4 regions of the Sphingopyxis sp. 550B genome follow, and region 1 is predicted to be linked to each of the others. Evidence: predicted binding sites of a transcription regulator. Region 1 holds the regulator's gene; each other region holds the start of a gene.
What was found. Region 1 encodes LexA, which represses DNA repair genes until DNA is damaged. Its sites were predicted from a motif close to GTTCCNCNCTTGTTCT; they were not measured.
Positions count from the first base shown of each region.

Region 1 (4,201 bases):
ACTTCGCCCAGCGCGCCTGGTTCGACGGCATCGGTGCGGTCGGGACGGTGCTGGGAGAGGTCGCGCGCGCGCCCGGAGCGGGCGAGCGACGCCAGCCGCTGCGCGCGCGGCTCAGCGCACATATCCACACCGCGGTGCCGGGATCGCCCGGCGGTGTCGCCGCGGCGCTCGTCACCGGCGACCGTGGCGCGATCGCCGAGACGGATGACGAGGCGATGCGCCGCAGCGGGCTTGCGCACCTGCTGTCGATCAGCGGCCTGCACGTGACCGCGGTGATCGGTTTCGTGATGCTGCTCGCGATGCGGCTGCTCGGGCTGAGCCGGCGCCTCGCGCTGGCGGGGCATGTGTTGCCGCTGGCCGCCGCCGCGGCGGCGCTGGCCGGGGCGGGCTATACCTGGCTTGCCGGAGCGGAAGTGCCGACGCTGCGTTCGTTGATCGCGGCGCTGCTCGTGCTCGCCGCCTTCCTGATGGGGCGCGAGGCGATCACGCTGCGCCTCGTCGCGGCGGGTGCGCTGCTCGTGCTGCTGTGGCGCCCCGAAGCACTCGCCGGACCCAGCTTCCAGCTCAGCTTCGCCGCGGTGACGGCGATCATCGCATTGCACGAAAGCCGCTGGATGCGCACGTTCCTGGCGCGGCGCGACGAAGGCACGGCGCTTCGTCTGCTGCGCGCCGCGGCGGGATTGCTACTGACGGGGCTGGTCGTCGAGGTCGCGCTGGCGCCGATCGCGCTGTTCCATTTCCACAAGGCGGGGCTTTACGGCGCGCTCGCCAATATCGTCGCGATCCCGCTGACGACCTTCGTCATCATGCCGATGGAGGCGCTGGCGCTGCTGTTCGACGGCGTCGGGCTCGGCGCGCCCTTCTGGTGGGTCGCCGAACAGGCGCTGCGGTTGCTGATCGCGCTCGCCCACCGGGTCGCTTCGGCGCCGGGAGCCGTCGCGACGCTGCCCAGCTTTCCGCCGGGCGGTTTCGCGCTTGCGCTGTTCGGCGGCCTGTGGCTGCTGCTGTGGCAGACGCGCTGGCGGCTCGCCGGGGTGGCGCCGCTGCTGGCGGGGGCCGCCATCCTGCTCGCGCAGCCGCGTCCCGACCTGCTGATCTCCGGCGACGGACGCCACATCGCCGCGGCCGTTCCCGGCGGCGGCTATGCGCTGCTACGCGCGCGGGCGGGGGACTATATCCGCGATTCGATGGCCGAAGCGGCAGGGATCGACGTCCCCTTCACCGCGCTCGCCGATCTCGACCATGTCGAATGCAACGCCGATTTCTGCCGCTGGCGGCAGGGGCAGGGCGCGACACGGCGCATCATCCTCGCCGCGCGTGGCCGCGACCGCATCGATGGCCGCGCCATGGCCGCCGCCTGCGCCGCGGCCGACGTGGTGATCAGCGACCGCTGGCTGCCACGCGAATGCATCGGGCGCTGGCTGACGATCGACCGCGACAGTCTGGAAGCGAGCGGCGGTCTTGCGCTCTATCTGGGCGAGCGACCGCATGTCGCCACCGCGCTGCGCGCCGGCGACGCGCATCCGTGGCGGCGACCGCAACAGGTCAGTGGTAACGACGAAGCAATCCCGACAGGCGGCCCTGCACGATGACGCGCTCGGCCTCGTAGCGCTGCGGTTCATAGGCGCTGTTCGCGGGATCGAGCCGGATCATCGGCCCTTCGCGGCGGAAATATTTGAGCGTCGCATCCTGTCCGTCGACGAGCGCGACGACGATATCGCCTTCGCGCGCGGTGTTCGCCTTCTGGATCAGCGCATAGTCGCCGTCGAGAATCCCCGCTTCGACCATCGAATCGCCCGACACTTCGAGCGCATAATGCTCGCCCGCGCCAAGCAGCGCGGCGGGAACCGAAAGCTGGTTGTGATCCTCGAACGCCTCAATCGGCACGCCGGCGGCGATGCGGCCGTGCAGCGGGACCTCGATGATGTCGTTGGCGGCGATCGGCTTCAACGCCGGCGCCGGCTTGCGCAGCGGCACGACGGTGTCGCGCGCCGGCGCCTTCGCCGCCTCGGGCAGCTTGAGCACTTCCAGCGCGCGGGCGCGATTGGGCAGGCGGCGCAGGAAGCCCCGCTCCTCGAGTGCGCTGATCAGCCGGTGGATGCCCGATTTCGACTTGAGCCCGAGCGCATCCTTCATCTCCTCGAACGAAGGCGAAATTCCGCTCGCGTCGAGGCGCTGCTGGATGAAGTGGAGCAGTTCGTGCTGCTTCGCGGTCAACATCTCTCGGTCTCCATGCTGTCAATGGACATATAGAGAACGATAGTGGAACAGAGCGGAACTTGTCAAGCGATGACGGAGCGGCTTGAGCCGTGGACGCCGTCAGCCCTCCAGCAACGTCCGCGTCGCTACGGTCACGTCCGCCTGCCGCATCAGGCTTTCGCCGACCAGAAAGGCATGGACGCCGCTCCGGGCGAGGCGCTGGCAGTCGGCATGGGCGGCGATGCCGCTTTCGCCGACGAGCAACGTGCCCGGTGGAACGCGCTTCGCAAGCCGTTCGGTGACGGCAAGGTCGGTCTCGAAGGTACGAAGATCGCGGTTGTTGACGCCGATCAGGCGCGATCGGAGGTGGGTGAGTGCGCGGTCGAGCTCGGCCTCGTCGTGCACTTCGACCAGCACGTCCATGCCGCGTTCGAGGGCGGCCGCCTCGATCTCGCGCATCGGCCCGTCGTCGAGGGCGGCGACGATGATCAGGATCGCGTCGGCGCCGATCGAGCGCGCTTCGGCGACCTGCCACGGGTCGATCATGAAATCCTTGCGCAGCACCGGCAGGTTGCAGGCGGTGCGCGCGGCGATCAGAAATTCCTCATGCCCCTGGAACCACGGCGCGTCGGTGAGCACCGACAGGCACGCCGCGCCGCCGGCTTCATAAGCGCGCGCATGGTCCGCCGGATTGAAATCCTTGCGGATCAGGCCCTTGGAAGGCGAAGCTTTTTTGATTTCGGCGATCAGGCCGAAGCCGCCCGCCGCGATCTTCGCCTCGAGAGCCGCCGCGAAGCCACGCACCGCGCCCGCGTCGATCGCATCAAGCTGCGTCACCGATCGGCTCTTGCGGCGCTCGGCGACCTCTTCGGCCTTGGTGGCGAGGATTTCGGTCAATTTGTTCATATGGAATGCTTTTCCGGGCGCTGGGCGTCATTCATCGGTAGGCGATCCAGCAATCGAGCAGCGCGTTGGCAAGCCCCTTGTCGATCGCCTCGGCGGCTTCCTCGACCCCGTCGACGAGGCTGTCGACCGCGCCCGCGACGACAAGCGCCTCGGCGGCGTTGTAGAGCACCGCGTCGCGATAGGCGCCGTGCTCGCCCCGCAGCAGGTCGCGCAAGGCCCTGGCATTATAGCTGGCGTCGCCGCCGCGGATCGCAGCGATCGGATGCGAGGGCAGACCGGCGTCGGCCGCGGTGCTGCGCTGCATCTGCACGCCGTCGGGCGTCACCACCGCCACCTCGTTACCGCCCGCGAGCGACAGCTCGTCGAGCCCTTCGTCGCCCGAAATGACGCGCGAATGGTCGGTGCCGAGCCGGTGCAGCGCTTCGGCATAGACCGGAACATAGGCGGGGCGCGCGATGCCGATGAGCTGGCGCGTCACGCGCGCCGGATTGGCGAGCGGCCCCATCAGGTTGAAGATGGTGCGGCGCGCCAGCGCCTGACGGATCGGCTGGATGCGCTTCATCGCCGGATGATGGTTGGCGGCAAAGAGGAAACAGATGCCGAGGTCGGCGAGCTGCGCCTCCGCCATCCGCCCGGCGCGCTCCATGTCGAGCCCGAGCGCCTCGAGCGTGTCGGCCGCGCCGGATTTCGAGGAAGCGGCGCGATTCCCGTGCTTTGCGACGGGAACCTCGCACGCCGCGACGACGATCGACACCGCGGTCGAGACGTTGAGCGTGTGGTGGCCGTCACCGCCGGTGCCGCAGACGTCGATCGCGCCCGCGGGCGCCTGGATCGGGATCAGCCGCTCGCGCATCGCCTGCGCCGCGGCGGCGATCTCGATCATCGTCTCGCCGCGATCCGAAAGCGCGGAGAGGAAGCCGGCCACCTCCTCGTCGCGGCCGCCGCCGTCGAGCATCGTTGCGAAGGCATGCGCCGCCTCGTCGGGTTCGAGGAAGCGGGCGGGGTCGGGAAAGGGGCCGAAGCGGCTCATGCCGCCTGCCGCTCGGCGACCGGCAGCCCCGCCAGCCGCATGAAATTGGCGAGCATCGCGTGGCCG
Region 1 is NZ_CM171610.1:3,465,845-3,470,045, reverse strand. It holds gene AC2S9W_RS16090 (ComEC/Rec2 family competence protein) at 1-1,592, shown strand, start outside; gene lexA (transcriptional repressor LexA) at 1,546-2,220, opposite strand; gene trpC (indole-3-glycerol phosphate synthase TrpC) at 2,320-3,105, opposite strand; gene trpD (anthranilate phosphoribosyltransferase) at 3,137-4,135, opposite strand; gene AC2S9W_RS16070 (anthranilate synthase component II) at 4,132-4,201, opposite strand, start outside.

Region 2 (4,201 bases), 920 kb from region 1:
CACCTCCTACCTCCCCCCCTCAGGAGGTGAGGCCACCCCTCCATCCTGATTGATCCGGGCGTCTCGCGAGGGGTGTCGGATTTGCGCTTTGGCGAATCCGACACCTCCGCGGTGCTGCGCCATCGCCCATGTTTCCGGTTTCGCCGACGTGGCGCCGCGGAGCAGGAATCAGCATGGAAGAGCAGGACAGCATCGAACGGGCGAAGGAGGCCAGGCGCGGCTCTCCCTTTCTAAGTCCCAAACAGGCCGCCCATTATCTCGGCGTCTCGCTGCGCACCTTGCAGGTGCATCGCACCAACGGCACCGGGCCGCGCTTTTTCCGGCCCTGCCAGCGCGTCCGATACCATATCGACGACCTCGATGCCTGGTCGCGCAGCACCGTCAAAGCGGGCGCGGGCCGTGACTGATCGCGCCGCCATAGACCCGGTCGCGGGGCCGCTGCTGCGCCCCGCCCATCCGAAACGCTTGCTGGGCTGGAGCATTGCGCTCGGCGGTCTGGCCGGCGCGCTTGTCTCGACCCTGCTGATCGAACCGCGCCCGTGGCTGCTATGGAACGCCAGCGCCAGTGCGCCGGTCGGCCTTTATGCGGTCGGCGAGGCCGCGCCGCTCGCGCGCGGCGACATGGTGATCGCGCACGTTCCGGTCGGGTTTCGGATGTTTGCGGCGCGGCGCCATTATCTTCCAGCGAACGTGCCGCTGGTGAAGCGCGTTGCCGCTGTGCCGGGCGATGAGGTCTGCGCCGTTGGCGCGCGCGTGATGGTCAACGGGCGGCTTGTCGCGCGCCGGCTCGATCGCGACGGTGCCGGTCGGCCGATGCCGTGGTGGTCGGGATGCGCCGAGTTGGGGACGGGCGAGGTTTTCCTGTTGATGACCGATAGCCGCGCGTCGTTCGACGGGCGCTATTTCGGCGTTACGGAGGCGGACGATGTTGTCGGCAAGGCGCGGCTGATATGGCGGCGGTGAGGGTCGCTCTTGCCGCGCTGGCGCTGGTCGCGGCTTCGCCCGCCGAAGCGCAGTCGGTCGATCGTTGGCGACCCTATATCGAAGAGGCATCGGCGCGCTACGGCGTTCCCGTTGCATGGATCGAGCGCGTGATGCGCGCCGAAAGCGGCGGACGCACGACGCTGGACGGGCGCCCGATCGTCAGTCGCGCCGGGGCGATGGGCCTCATGCAGCTCATGCCGGGGACATGGGCGGACATGCGCGCGCGGCTCGGCTTGGGGAACGATCCGCACGCGCCCCGCGACAACATCCTGGCGGGAACCTATTATCTGCGGCTCATGTATGACCGCTTCGGTTATCCCGGCCTGTTCGGAGCCTACAACGCGGGGCCGGCGCGCTATTCGGCCTGGCTCGCGGGGCGGTCGGACCTACTCGGCGAGACGCGCGCTTATATGGTGAGCGTCGCAGGCCGGCGCGGATCGTCGGTTGCGGCGCCGCCCGCCGCCCTGTTTGCCGCTCGATCGCGACCGATCGCCGAAGCGGAAGCGCGCGAAGCGTCGCCGCCAATCTTTTTCATTCGCCGCTAAACGGCGATAATTCGCGCGCCCTTGGCAATCGGAAGCGGCCCCACCGCGCGCCGCGCCATCGGCCCATCGCGTTCCTCTTGCGTTATTGTTCTCTCTATGTTCTCATTTGGCAATGGAGCAGATAGACACGAATCGAATCGCCGAAACCATCCTCACCGCGCCGGGTTGGGCGCGCGTCGGCATCACGGCGCCGGCGCCTCATATCCGGTCCGATGCCGCTCAGGAGTTGGCGCGCGCGGTTGTTGCGGCGATCGAGAAACATGACCCTGGTGCGACGTCCGCAGACCAACCAGCACTGCCACTATAAGCAGCGGCTTGCTGGCCAACCTGCCATGCGAAGGCTGGCCGTCTCTTGAAGGAATTCTCTGCAGCGATGCCAAGGCGAGACATATAATTTGGGCAAAGATCGCTATGTATATAATTGTAAATCAATATAATATATGAATGTCTTTGCCGCCATAGTGACATCTTCTGCCAATTGACAATATGATAAGAAGCTTTCCCTATTCGGGCTGTCGCAGAACAATCGCGTCGTCGCGGTTGAGGGGGAGTGAGTTCATGAAAATCTTGATTTCTATCGGCGCGGCCGCTGCGCTTGCCGCCGTACCGGCGATCGCGCAGTCGACCGGCGACGCGCCCGCCGTGACCCAGCCCGCGCCGCGTACGATCACTTTGCCGGTCAACACATTGGTCCAGGTGACGCCGGCCAATGAAATCACCTCCAAGAAGATGAAGGAAGGGACCACGCGCGAATTTCTCGTCGTCAATGATGTCGAATATCAAGGCGTCGTCGTCATTCCTCGCGGTTCGCCGGTCGGGGCCCAGGTGACATGGCGGACGGGCAAAGGAATCGTTGGAAAATCAGCGAAATTCGAGCTGTCCTTCGATTGGGTTCGCGTTGGTCAGGCGAATTACAAGCTGCGCGGAATGCACCGGCAGGAAGGCCGCGGCAACACCGCGGGCGCGCTGCTTGGGGCTGCGATCATTACCGGTAAATCGGCAACCATGGTTCCAGGCCAGATCGTCAATGTCTTCACTGCCGAACCGATCATGACTACCAGATACCAGTGATCGCGCTCCTTCTCGCCTCGATTGTACCCGCTGGCCAGTCCTTCAATTGCACCCCGACAGCGGTGTGGGATGGTGACGGCCCGATCTGGTGCGCCGAAGGGCCGCATATCAGGCTGTCAGGGATTGCCGCGCGTGAAATGGACGGCTCGTGCATCCGTGTCCGCAAAAGGCACCGACCTCTCCTCCAAGGTGAGGATTGCCGTGGTGCGAATCTGGAGCGAGCGAATTCATGGCCGCCGACTGTCCATCAAAAGCTTGCATCGATTCTTAAGCGTGGCCAACCTAAACTTCTCAAGACGTTGTCGATTCAAAAATGGGGTAATTTGAATGCCATCGAGCAGCGGCGAAAACTTGTTGAGCCCTGAGCTCGCCGTATCAGATTTTGATGCTTTTCCGGATGAAGAAATCGATTTTGCTGTCGATTCATCTGGGCTGCTTGCTGAGGCGCAAGTGATCGATGACTTGCAGATATTTCCTGGCGTATTTGATTCAGGTACAGGAAAGGCGTCAATTGTCGGGGGGTATCTGGATGAAGATGCTGAGGTTCTTACCGTATTCAATCTGATTGCGGCTGAGCCAAACGCACGACTGACGCTTGCGCAGGTCAGGAACGTTGCCGATCAGTCGGTCAGACTGTACCGCCAAGCCAGCCGTGTTTCTCAGATCACGAGTATTCCGCCAGAGCTTCAGGAGTTCAGTCGGCAGATTGATGCTGCGCATGGGCATATTTCTCTGATCCGACTGGTGCTCGTGACGCGTGGTATTGCACCGGCAAAGAGCCTCGAAGACTATGTAATTGAGGGGACAAAGGTTCGAGTCGACATATTTGACAGTATCCGGTTAAGCCGCGCCGCCGGATCGTCGGTGTCCCGAGAGGATATCGAAGTAAATTTCGAAGAACTGACCGGATCGCCGCTGAGCTGCTTGGCCGTACGCGAACGGGACGGTTCCGATTTTGATACATATCTGGCCGCCATACCTGGCAATGCGCTTTGCTCCATGTATGCTGAATTCAATACCCGACTTCTCGAATTGAACGTTCGCGCATTTCTCGGCGTCCGCGGCAAGAAGACAGCAAATGCCGGCCTGAGGGAAACGCTGCTAAAGGAGCCCGGACACTTTCTGGCATATAACAATGGCATCGTTGCCACGGTGGACGAATTGGAGCTGACACCTGATCGGCTCGGGATCAAATCTTTGAGAGGGCTGCAGATCGTCAATGGGGGCCAGACCACGGCATCATTGCATCGGGCCAAGGTCAAAGATGGGGCCAATCTCGATGATGTGCTTGTTCCAGCAAAGATAATTCATGTGCGGTCTGGGGGTGAAATGCTCGACCAGATGGTTGCACGTATATCGAAATCAGCGAACACCCAGAACACGGTGCAACCGGCCGACTTTTCGGCAAACGACCCCTTTCATCGTGAAGTGGAGAATTTGGCAAATAACACTTGGTCACCAGATGGACGTGCTCGCTGGTTCTACGAACGTGCCCGGGGAACCTACGGTGTGGCGGAAGGCATAGCCGAGGCGAAGGCTGATACGCGTCGATCCTTTAGGGCCGAGACGCCGAAGGAGCGCCGCTTCGACAAGACCCAGCT
Region 2 is NZ_CM171610.1:2,547,828-2,552,028, forward strand. It holds gene AC2S9W_RS11920 (helix-turn-helix domain-containing protein) at 174-407, shown strand; gene AC2S9W_RS11925 (S26 family signal peptidase) at 400-963, shown strand; gene AC2S9W_RS11930 (lytic transglycosylase domain-containing protein) at 951-1,529, shown strand; gene AC2S9W_RS11935 (DUF6771 family protein) at 1,642-1,836, shown strand; gene AC2S9W_RS11940 (hypothetical protein) at 2,088-2,600, shown strand; gene AC2S9W_RS11945 (AIPR family protein) at 2,928-4,201, shown strand, end outside.
Region 2: the regulator LexA is predicted to act here: its motif matches at 1,617-1,632, upstream of AC2S9W_RS11935 (DUF6771 family protein).

Region 3 (4,201 bases), 750 kb from region 1:
GCGGCGATGCGGCGGCACCTCGATCCGGCGCGCGCCGGTCAGATAGGCGGCGGTCAGGCTCTTCTCGTTCGCCAGCACCTGTTCCAGCGTGCCCTCGGCGACCACCTCGCCGCCATGAACGCCGGCGCCGGGGCCCATGTCGACGATATGGTCGGCGGTGCGGATCGCATCCTCGTCATGCTCGACGACGATCACCGTGTTGCCGAGGTTGCGCAGCCGCTTGAGCGTCGCGAGCAACCGGTCGTTGTCGCGCTGGTGGAGGCCGATCGACGGTTCGTCGAGGACGTAGAGGACGCCCGACAGCCCGCTGCCGATCTGGCTGGCGAGGCGGATGCGCTGGCTTTCGCCGCCCGACAGCGTGCCGCTGGTGCGGTTGAGGTTGAGATAGTCGAGCCCGACATTGTTGAGGAAGCCGAGCCGCTCGTTGATCTCCTTGAGGATGGCCTTGGCGATCTGCTTCTGCTGCGCGTTCAATTTCTCTTCGAGCGTGCCGAACCAGTGGAGGGCGTCTGCAACCGACCGCCGCGCCGACTGGCTGATGTCCTCGCCCGCGATCTTCACCGCGAGCGGTTCGGGGCGCAGGCGCGCGCCGTGGCAGGTCTCGCACGGCTGCGCGGTCTGATATTTGCCGAGTTCCTCGCGCGTCCACGCGCTTTCGGTCTGGAGCATGCGGCGGTTGAGGTTTCCGATCACCCCCTCGAACGGCTTGTGCGTGGTATAGGTGCGCTTGCCGTCCCGGAAGGTCAGTTCGACCGGCTTGCCGCCGCTGCCGTAGAGGATGACGAGCTGCACCTCGCCGGGCAGGTCCTGCCACGGCGTTTCGAGGCTGAACCCATAGGCTTTGCCGAGGCTTTCGAGCACCTGCATATAATAAGGGGAGGGCGGGTTCGATTTCGCCCACGGCACCACCGCGCCCTTCTTGAGGCTGAGCGCGTGGTTGGGGACGACAAGGTCGGGATCGAATTCGAGCCGCTCGCCCAACCCGTCGCATGCGGGGCAGGCGCCCTGCGGCGCGTTGAAGCTGAACAGGCGCGGTTCGATCTCGGCGATGGTGAAGCCCGAGACCGGGCAGGCGAATTTCTCGGAAAAGATGATGCGGTTCGACGGTATCCCAACATTCTTCATTCCCGTTCGCCCTGAGCTTGTCGAAGGGCCGCCCTGTTCTTCGGAGGACGGTGCTTCGACAAGCTCAGCACGAACGGACGAACTGGAATCCGTAGTCTTACCATTAGACGACAGCGCCTCCGCCACCGTCGTGTCCGCCAGATCGACATAGGCCAGCCCCTCGGCCAGCTTCAGCGCCGTCTCGAAGCTGTCGGCGAGCCGCGTCTCGATGCCCTCGCGCACCGCGATGCGATCGACGACGACCTCGATGTCATGCTTGTATTTCTTGTCGAGCGCGGGGGCATCCTCGATCGCGTGGAATTCGCCGTCGATGCGGACGCGGGTGAAGCCTTCCTTCTGCCACTGCGCCAGTTCCTTGCGATATTCGCCCTTGCGGCCCCGCACGACGGGGGCGAGCAGATAGGCGCGCGTGCCTTCGGGCAATTCCATTACGCGGTCGACCATCTGGCTGACCGTCTGCGCGCTGATCGGCTCGCCGGTGGCGGGCGAATAGGGGATGCCGACGCGCGCCCATAACAGGCGCATATAGTCGTAAATCTCGGTGACGGTCGCGACGGTCGAGCGCGGGTTGCGGCTCGTCGTCTTCTGCTCGATGCTGATCGCCGGCGACAGACCGTCGATATGTTCGACGTCGGGTTTCTGCATCATCTCGAGGAATTGGCGCGCATAGGCGGACAGGCTCTCGACATAGCGCCGCTGCCCCTCGGCATAGATGGTGTCGAAGGCGAGGCTGGACTTGCCCGACCCGGAAAGGCCGGTGATGACGATCAGGCTGTCGCGCGGCAGGTCGACGTCGACGCCCTTGAGATTATGCTCGCGCGCGCCGCGCACCGAAATGTGGGTGAGACTCATGGGAGGGGTGTGTTCCAGATTTGTTCTCGACGCGCAAGAGGCGAGCGTCGCCTCTTAAATAGGAAGCACGAAGGTGGCCCGCAATGCGACGATCGACGCGAACTTTCCACCAACCCGCCGAACCCTTCGACCAATGTTCGCCCGCTCGCTTGACCCCCTGCCGCCAAGGGCGAACAAGCATGGCATATCCGCCGTCCGACCGCGACGGCGTGCGAAACGGGGAGAAGAAGATGAAGTCGATCCACATGGGGGCGGCGATGCTGGCGATGGCCGCGATGCTGGCGGGGATGCCGGCGCCGGCGCGCGATACGACGGCGTCTGCCGCAGCGGCAGATGCGGACGCGGCGTCGCTTCGGGCGCTGACCTTCGGGGCGTGGGGCGTCGACCTGTCGGCGCGCGATCCGTCGGTGAAGCCGGGCGACGATTTCGACCGATATGCCAACGGCGGCTGGTCCGCGCGCACCGAGATTCCGGCCGACCAGCCGTCGGCGGGGGTCGATTACGACGTCTATAATCTGACCCAGCGCCAGCTCCGCCAACTGGTGACGGGCGCACCGGCGATCAGCCAGCTCGGTGGCCTCTACCAGAGTTTCATGGACGAAGCGCGGGTCGAGGCACTGGGCAGCAAACCGCTGATGGTCGACATCGCCAGGGTGCGGGCGATCGGGGACAAGAGCGCGATGGCGCGCTTCATGGGGCAATCGCAGGGCGCCTTCGGTTTCAGCGTCGTTTCCGGCGAGCCCTATGCCGACTCGGCCGATCCGACGACGAACGTGCTGTGGCTCGGCCAGAGCGGATTGGGGCTGCCCGACCGCGAATATTATCTGTCGGACGATTTCCAGGCGCAGCGCGATGCCTATCGCGCCTATATCGTGCGGACGATGACGATGATCGGCGATCCGGCGCCCGAAAAGGCGGCGGATGCGATCCTGGCGTTCGAAACCGGAATCGCCCGGGCGAGCTGGCCGATCGCCGACCGCCGCGACCTCGGCAAGATCAACAATCCGATGTCGTCCGACGAACTGGCCGCCTATGCGCCCGGACTCGACTGGGCGGCCTGGTTCGCCGGCGCCGGGATCGCGCCTCAGAAGCGCATCATCGTCAACGAAAACACCGCCGTTCGCGACATCGCTGCTCTCTATGCGAAGACGCCGCTCGACACGATCAAGGCGTGGCAGCAGTTCCACGTCGCCGACAATGCGGCGAACTATCTGTCGAAGGACTGGGTCGACAGCCGGTTCGAATTCACCAAGGCGATGAGCGGTGTCGCGGAGTTGCGGCCGCGCTGGAAACGGGGCCTGCGGCTCGTCGACGGCAGCCTCGGCGAACTGGTCGGCGAAACCTATGCCCACGCCTATTTCCCGCCGAGCGCCAAGGCGGAAATGGAGAAGCTCGTCGCGAATCTGAAGCTGGCGATGGCCGACCGCATCCGCGCCAACGACTGGATGGCGCCCGCGACAAAGGAGGCGGCGCTCGCCAAGCTCGCACGGATGGACGTGATGGTCGGCTACCCCGACAAGTGGCGCGACTATTCGGGACTGAAGATCGATCCTGCCGACCTCTATGGCAACGTCGAACGCAGCGCCGCTTTCGAATATGCCTATCTGCTATCCGACCTCGGCAAGCCGGTCGATCGCAAGAAATGGGCGATGAACCCGCAGGAAGTGAACGCCTATAACGGCGGGCTGGAAAACAAGATCGTCTTTCCCGCCGGCATTCTTCAGGCGCCCTTCTTCAGCGAGTCCGTCGACGACGCGGTCAACTATGGCGCGATCGGGGCGGTGATCGGGCACGAGATCGTGCACGGCTTCGACGACCAGGGACGCAAGATCGATGCCGAAGGCGCGGTGCGCGACTGGTGGACCGCCGAGGACGCCGCGCGCTTCGAGGCGCAGGCGAAAGGGTTCGGCGCGCAATATGCGACCTATGAGGCGGCACCGGGCGCCTTCATCAATCCCGAACTGACGATGGGAGAGAATATCGCCGACCTGGGCGGGCTGGAGATCGCCTATGATGCCTACCACCGCTCGTTGGGCGGCAAGGAGGCACCGGTCATCGACGGGCTGACCGGCGACCAGCGCTTCTTCCTCGCTTTCGCGCAGGCGTGGCGCAACAAGGCGCGCGACGATGCGATCAAGCAGCAGGTGGCGAGCGACGAACACAGCCCGTCACGCTGGCGCATCATCGGGCCGCTGCGCAACGTCGATGCCTGGTACAAGGCGTT
Region 3 is NZ_CM171610.1:2,712,543-2,716,743, forward strand. It holds gene uvrA (excinuclease ABC subunit UvrA) at 1-1,977, opposite strand, end outside; gene AC2S9W_RS12780 (M13 family metallopeptidase) at 2,157-4,201, shown strand, end outside.
Region 3: the regulator LexA is predicted to act here: its motif matches at 1,989-2,004, upstream of uvrA (excinuclease ABC subunit UvrA).

Region 4 (4,201 bases), 620 kb from region 1:
GCTGCGGAAAAACCTCGCGACACTGGGTGCGGGGCAGCGCGCCGAGATTCGCGCCGGATCGGTCCTTTCCCTCGGTCCCGCGCCGCGCGCCTGCGACCTGCTGCTGTTCGACGCGCCCTATGGCACCGGCGCCGGCAGCGTCGCGCTCGACAAGCTGGCCCGCCTCGGCTGGGCCGGCCCCGACAGCTGGGTTTCGATCGAGACCGCCGACCGGGAAGCGGTCGATGTCCCCGGCTTCGGAATCGAGGCGGAGCGCCGCGTCGGCAAGGCGAAGCTGACCCTGCTGCGCCGCGCCTGACCATCGTTCAGCCGGCGGCGGCGCCCTGCCGGCGCACCATCAGCAGCCCGATCCAGCTGACGACCCCGGCCAGCGCCAGATAGAGGCCGACGACCTGCGTCCCGCCCCAGTCGCCGAGCGCCTGCGCGATGATCGGCGCCAGCGCGCCGCCCAATATGCCGCCGACGTTGAAGGCGACGGACGCGCCGGTGTAGCGCACCTCGACGGGGAACAGCGCGGTCAGCCAGCTGCCGAGCGGGCCATAGACCAGCCCCATGACGAACAGCGATGCCGCGAGCCCGAGGAAGATGAGCGGCCACGATTGCGACGCCAGCGACGGCCCGAACAGCAGCCCGATCAGGATCGTCGCGCCGCACCCCCAGGTCAGCACCCGCTGCGCGCTGACCGCGTCGCTCGGGTAGCCGGCATAGACGATCCCCACCGCCATGAAGAGGATCGCGCCGAGCTGGATCAGCAGGAACTGCTCCTTCGGATAGCCGAGCGCCGTCGTCCCGTGGGCCAGCGCGAAGCTGGTCGCGAGATAGAAGATCGCGAAGCAGGCGACGACCGCGAAAGTGCCCGCGAGCGTCGGGACGAGGTGGCGGCGGAACAGCTCGCCCAGCGGCACCGCGACGGGCGCCTGCCTTTCCAGTGCGTCGGCGAAGGCCGGCGTCTCACCGATCTTGAGCCGCACCCAGAGCCCGAGCCCGACGAGCACCGCCGAGACGAGAAAGGGGATGCGCCAGCCCCACGCCGCGAACTCCGCATCGCTGAGCCACAGGCCGAGCAGCAGGAACAGGCCGTTGGCGGCGATGAAGCCGACCGGCGCGCCGAGCTGCGGAAACATGCCGAAGCGCGCACGCCAGCCCGGCGGCGCATTCTCGACCGCCAGCAGCGCCGCCCCGCCCCACTCGCCGCCGAGCCCGAACCCCTGCCCGAAACGCAGGATGCACAGCAGCAGCGGCGCGACCCAGCCGACCATCGCATAGGTCGGCAGGAACGCGATCAGCAGCGTCGAGGCGCCCATCAGCATCAGCGAGGCGACGAGCGTCGACTTGCGGCCGATGCGGTCGCCGTAATGGCCGAAGACGATCGCCCCGACGGGCCGCGCCAGGAAAGCGAGCCCGAAGCTCATGAAGCTCAGCATCAACTGCGCCGAGGGTGATTCGGATGGAAAGAACAGCGGCCCGAACACCAGCGCCGCGGCGGTGCCGTAGATGTAGAAATCGTAGAATTCGACCGCGGTCCCGACGAGGCTCGCGGTCAGGATGCGCGCCTGCGCGCGATAGGGTGTCAGATCCACGGGCGGCGCCCCTTCCCTTCGTGATGGCGGGTCGCTTTGAACGGATCATGCGCTCCGGCGCAAGACCAAAGACCGTCCGCCGCGCAGCGCCGCCGCGTCCCGCCGCCTTGCACTGGACAGCATCGGCGCCGTTCCCTAATCGTTCGCGCGTGAACAGCCGCCCAGCCTCCCCGCCCGATCTTCCCCCGCCGCACCCATCGGACCCGCCCTATCTGCAGGGGCTGAACGGCCCGCAGCGGCAGGCGGTGCTGACCACCGAAGGCCCGGTGCTGATGCTCGCAGGGGCAGGCACCGGCAAGACGGCGGCGCTGACGGCGCGGCTGGCGCACATCATCGCGACGCGGCGCGCGTGGCCGTCCGAAATCCTGGCCGTCACCTTCACCAACAAGGCGGCGCGCGAGATGCGCGAGCGCATCGGCCGGATGATCGGCGACGCGGTCGAGGGGATGCCGTGGCTCGGCACCTTTCACAGCATCGCGGCGAAGATGCTGCGCCGTCACGCCGAACTGGTGGGACTGCAGAGCAATTTCACCATCCTCGACACCGACGACCAGCTTCGCGTTCTCAAGCAGCTCATCCAGACCGAAGGGCTCGACGAGAAGCGCTGGCCGGCGCGCCAGCTCGCGGGGCTGATCGACAAGTGGAAGAACCGCGGCCTGACCCCGCCCGACCTCGACGCCGCGGACCGCGAAGCCTATGCCGATGGCAAGGGGCAGCATTTCTATGCCCTTTATCAGGCGCGGCTCAAGACGCTGAACGCCTGCGATTTCGGCGACCTGCTGCTCCACATGCTGGTGATATTGAAGACGCACCGCGACGTGCTCGAACAGTATCAGCAGCGCTTCAAATATATCCTCGTCGACGAATATCAGGACACCAACGCCAGCCAGTATCTCTGGCTCCGCCTTCTCGCGCAGGCGCGCAAGAACATCTGCTGCGTCGGCGACGACGACCAGTCGATCTATTCGTGGCGCGGCGCCGAGGTGGCGAACATCCTGCGTTTCGAAAAGGATTTCCCCGGCGCGACCGTGATCCGCCTCGAACAGAATTACCGCTCGACCCCGCAGATCCTTGCCGCCGCCTCGGCGCTGATCGCCCAGAATTCGGGGCGGCTCGGCAAGACGCTGTGGACCGATCTCGACGCGGGCGACAAGGTCCGGGTGGTCGGCGTCTGGGACGGCCCCGAGGAAGCGCGGCGGATCGGCGAGGAGCTCGAAGACCTCCAGCGCCGCGGCACCAGCCTCGACCGCGCCGCCATCCTCGTCCGCGCGCAGTTCCAGACCCGCGAGTTCGAGGATCGCTTCATCGCCATCGGCCTCCCCTACCGCATCGTCGGCGGCTACCGCTTCTACGAACGCGCGGAGATTCGCGACGCGCTCGCCTATCTGCGCCTCGTCCAGTCGAGCGCCGACGACCTGGCCTTCGAACGGATCGTCAACGTGCCGAAGCGCGGGCTCGGCGACAAGGCGGTGTCGCGCATCCACCAGTTCGCCCGGATCGAGCGCACGCCGCTGTTCCATGCCGCGGCGCGGATCACCGAGACCGACGAGCTGACCCCGCAGGCGCGCCGCCAGCTCGCGAACTTCGTCGCGATGATGCGCAGCTGGCAGGCGAAGGCGAACGACCTGCCGCACCCCGAGCTGACCCAGCTGATCCTCGACGAATCGGGCTACACCGCGATGCTTCAGGCCGACCGCAGCGCCGAAGCGGCGGGGCGCCTCGAGAACCTCTCCGAACTCGTCCGCGCGATGGAGGAATATGATTCGCTTGAAGCCTTCCTCGAGCATGTCAGCCTCGTCATGGACCGCGACAACGACGACCAGACGGAGACCGTCACCATCATGACGATCCACGCCGCGAAAGGCCTCGAATTCGATCATGTCTTCCTCGCCGGATGGGAAGACGGCGTCTTTCCGTCGCAGCGCGCGATGGACGAGGGCGGCACCGCGAGCCTGGAGGAGGAGCGCCGCCTCGCCTATGTCGCGATCACCCGCGCCCGGCAGCGCGCGAGCATCTATCACGCCGCCAACCGCCGCATCTACGGCCAGTGGATGAGCAGCATTCCGAGCCGCTTCATCGCGGAGATTCCGCCCGAGTTCGTCGACAGCAAGAACAGCTTCGGCGGCGGCGCGTCGCTTTGGCGCGCCAACTGGTCGGCGCAAGGCGACCCGTTCGCGCATGTCGCGACGCAGAGCCCGGCACGCACGGCGACCCGCGGCCCGGCATGGCAGCGCGCGCTGGCCGCGTCCTCGACCATCACCCGGGCCCCTGCGCCGAGCGAAGGCGCCCCCGCCGCCTCGGTCGGCGCGAAGCCGCGCGCCGACCTGGCGATCGGCATGCGCGTGTTTCACGAGAAATTCGGTTACGGTCGGATCATCGACGTTGACGGCAACAAGCTGGAGGTCGAATTCGAGCAGGCGGGCACCAAGCGGGTCCTCGACGGCTTCGTCCGCGCCGCCTGAGGGCGTGGGCGGGACGATGGGGGACGTTCCGTCCTTCATGTATTGGATCGACACTTCGTCATTGCGAGCGAAGCGAAGCAATCCAGGGCCGTTACCGCCACTCTGGATTGCCGCGCGGCTTCGCCGCTCGCAATGACGGTTCCAGTCGATGTCATCCCG
Region 4 is NZ_CM171610.1:2,846,771-2,850,971, reverse strand. It holds gene rsmD (16S rRNA (guanine(966)-N(2))-methyltransferase RsmD) at 1-298, shown strand, start outside; gene AC2S9W_RS13365 (MFS transporter) at 306-1,574, opposite strand; gene AC2S9W_RS13360 (ATP-dependent helicase) at 1,730-4,042, shown strand.
Region 4: the regulator LexA is predicted to act here: its motif matches at 1,711-1,726, upstream of AC2S9W_RS13360 (ATP-dependent helicase).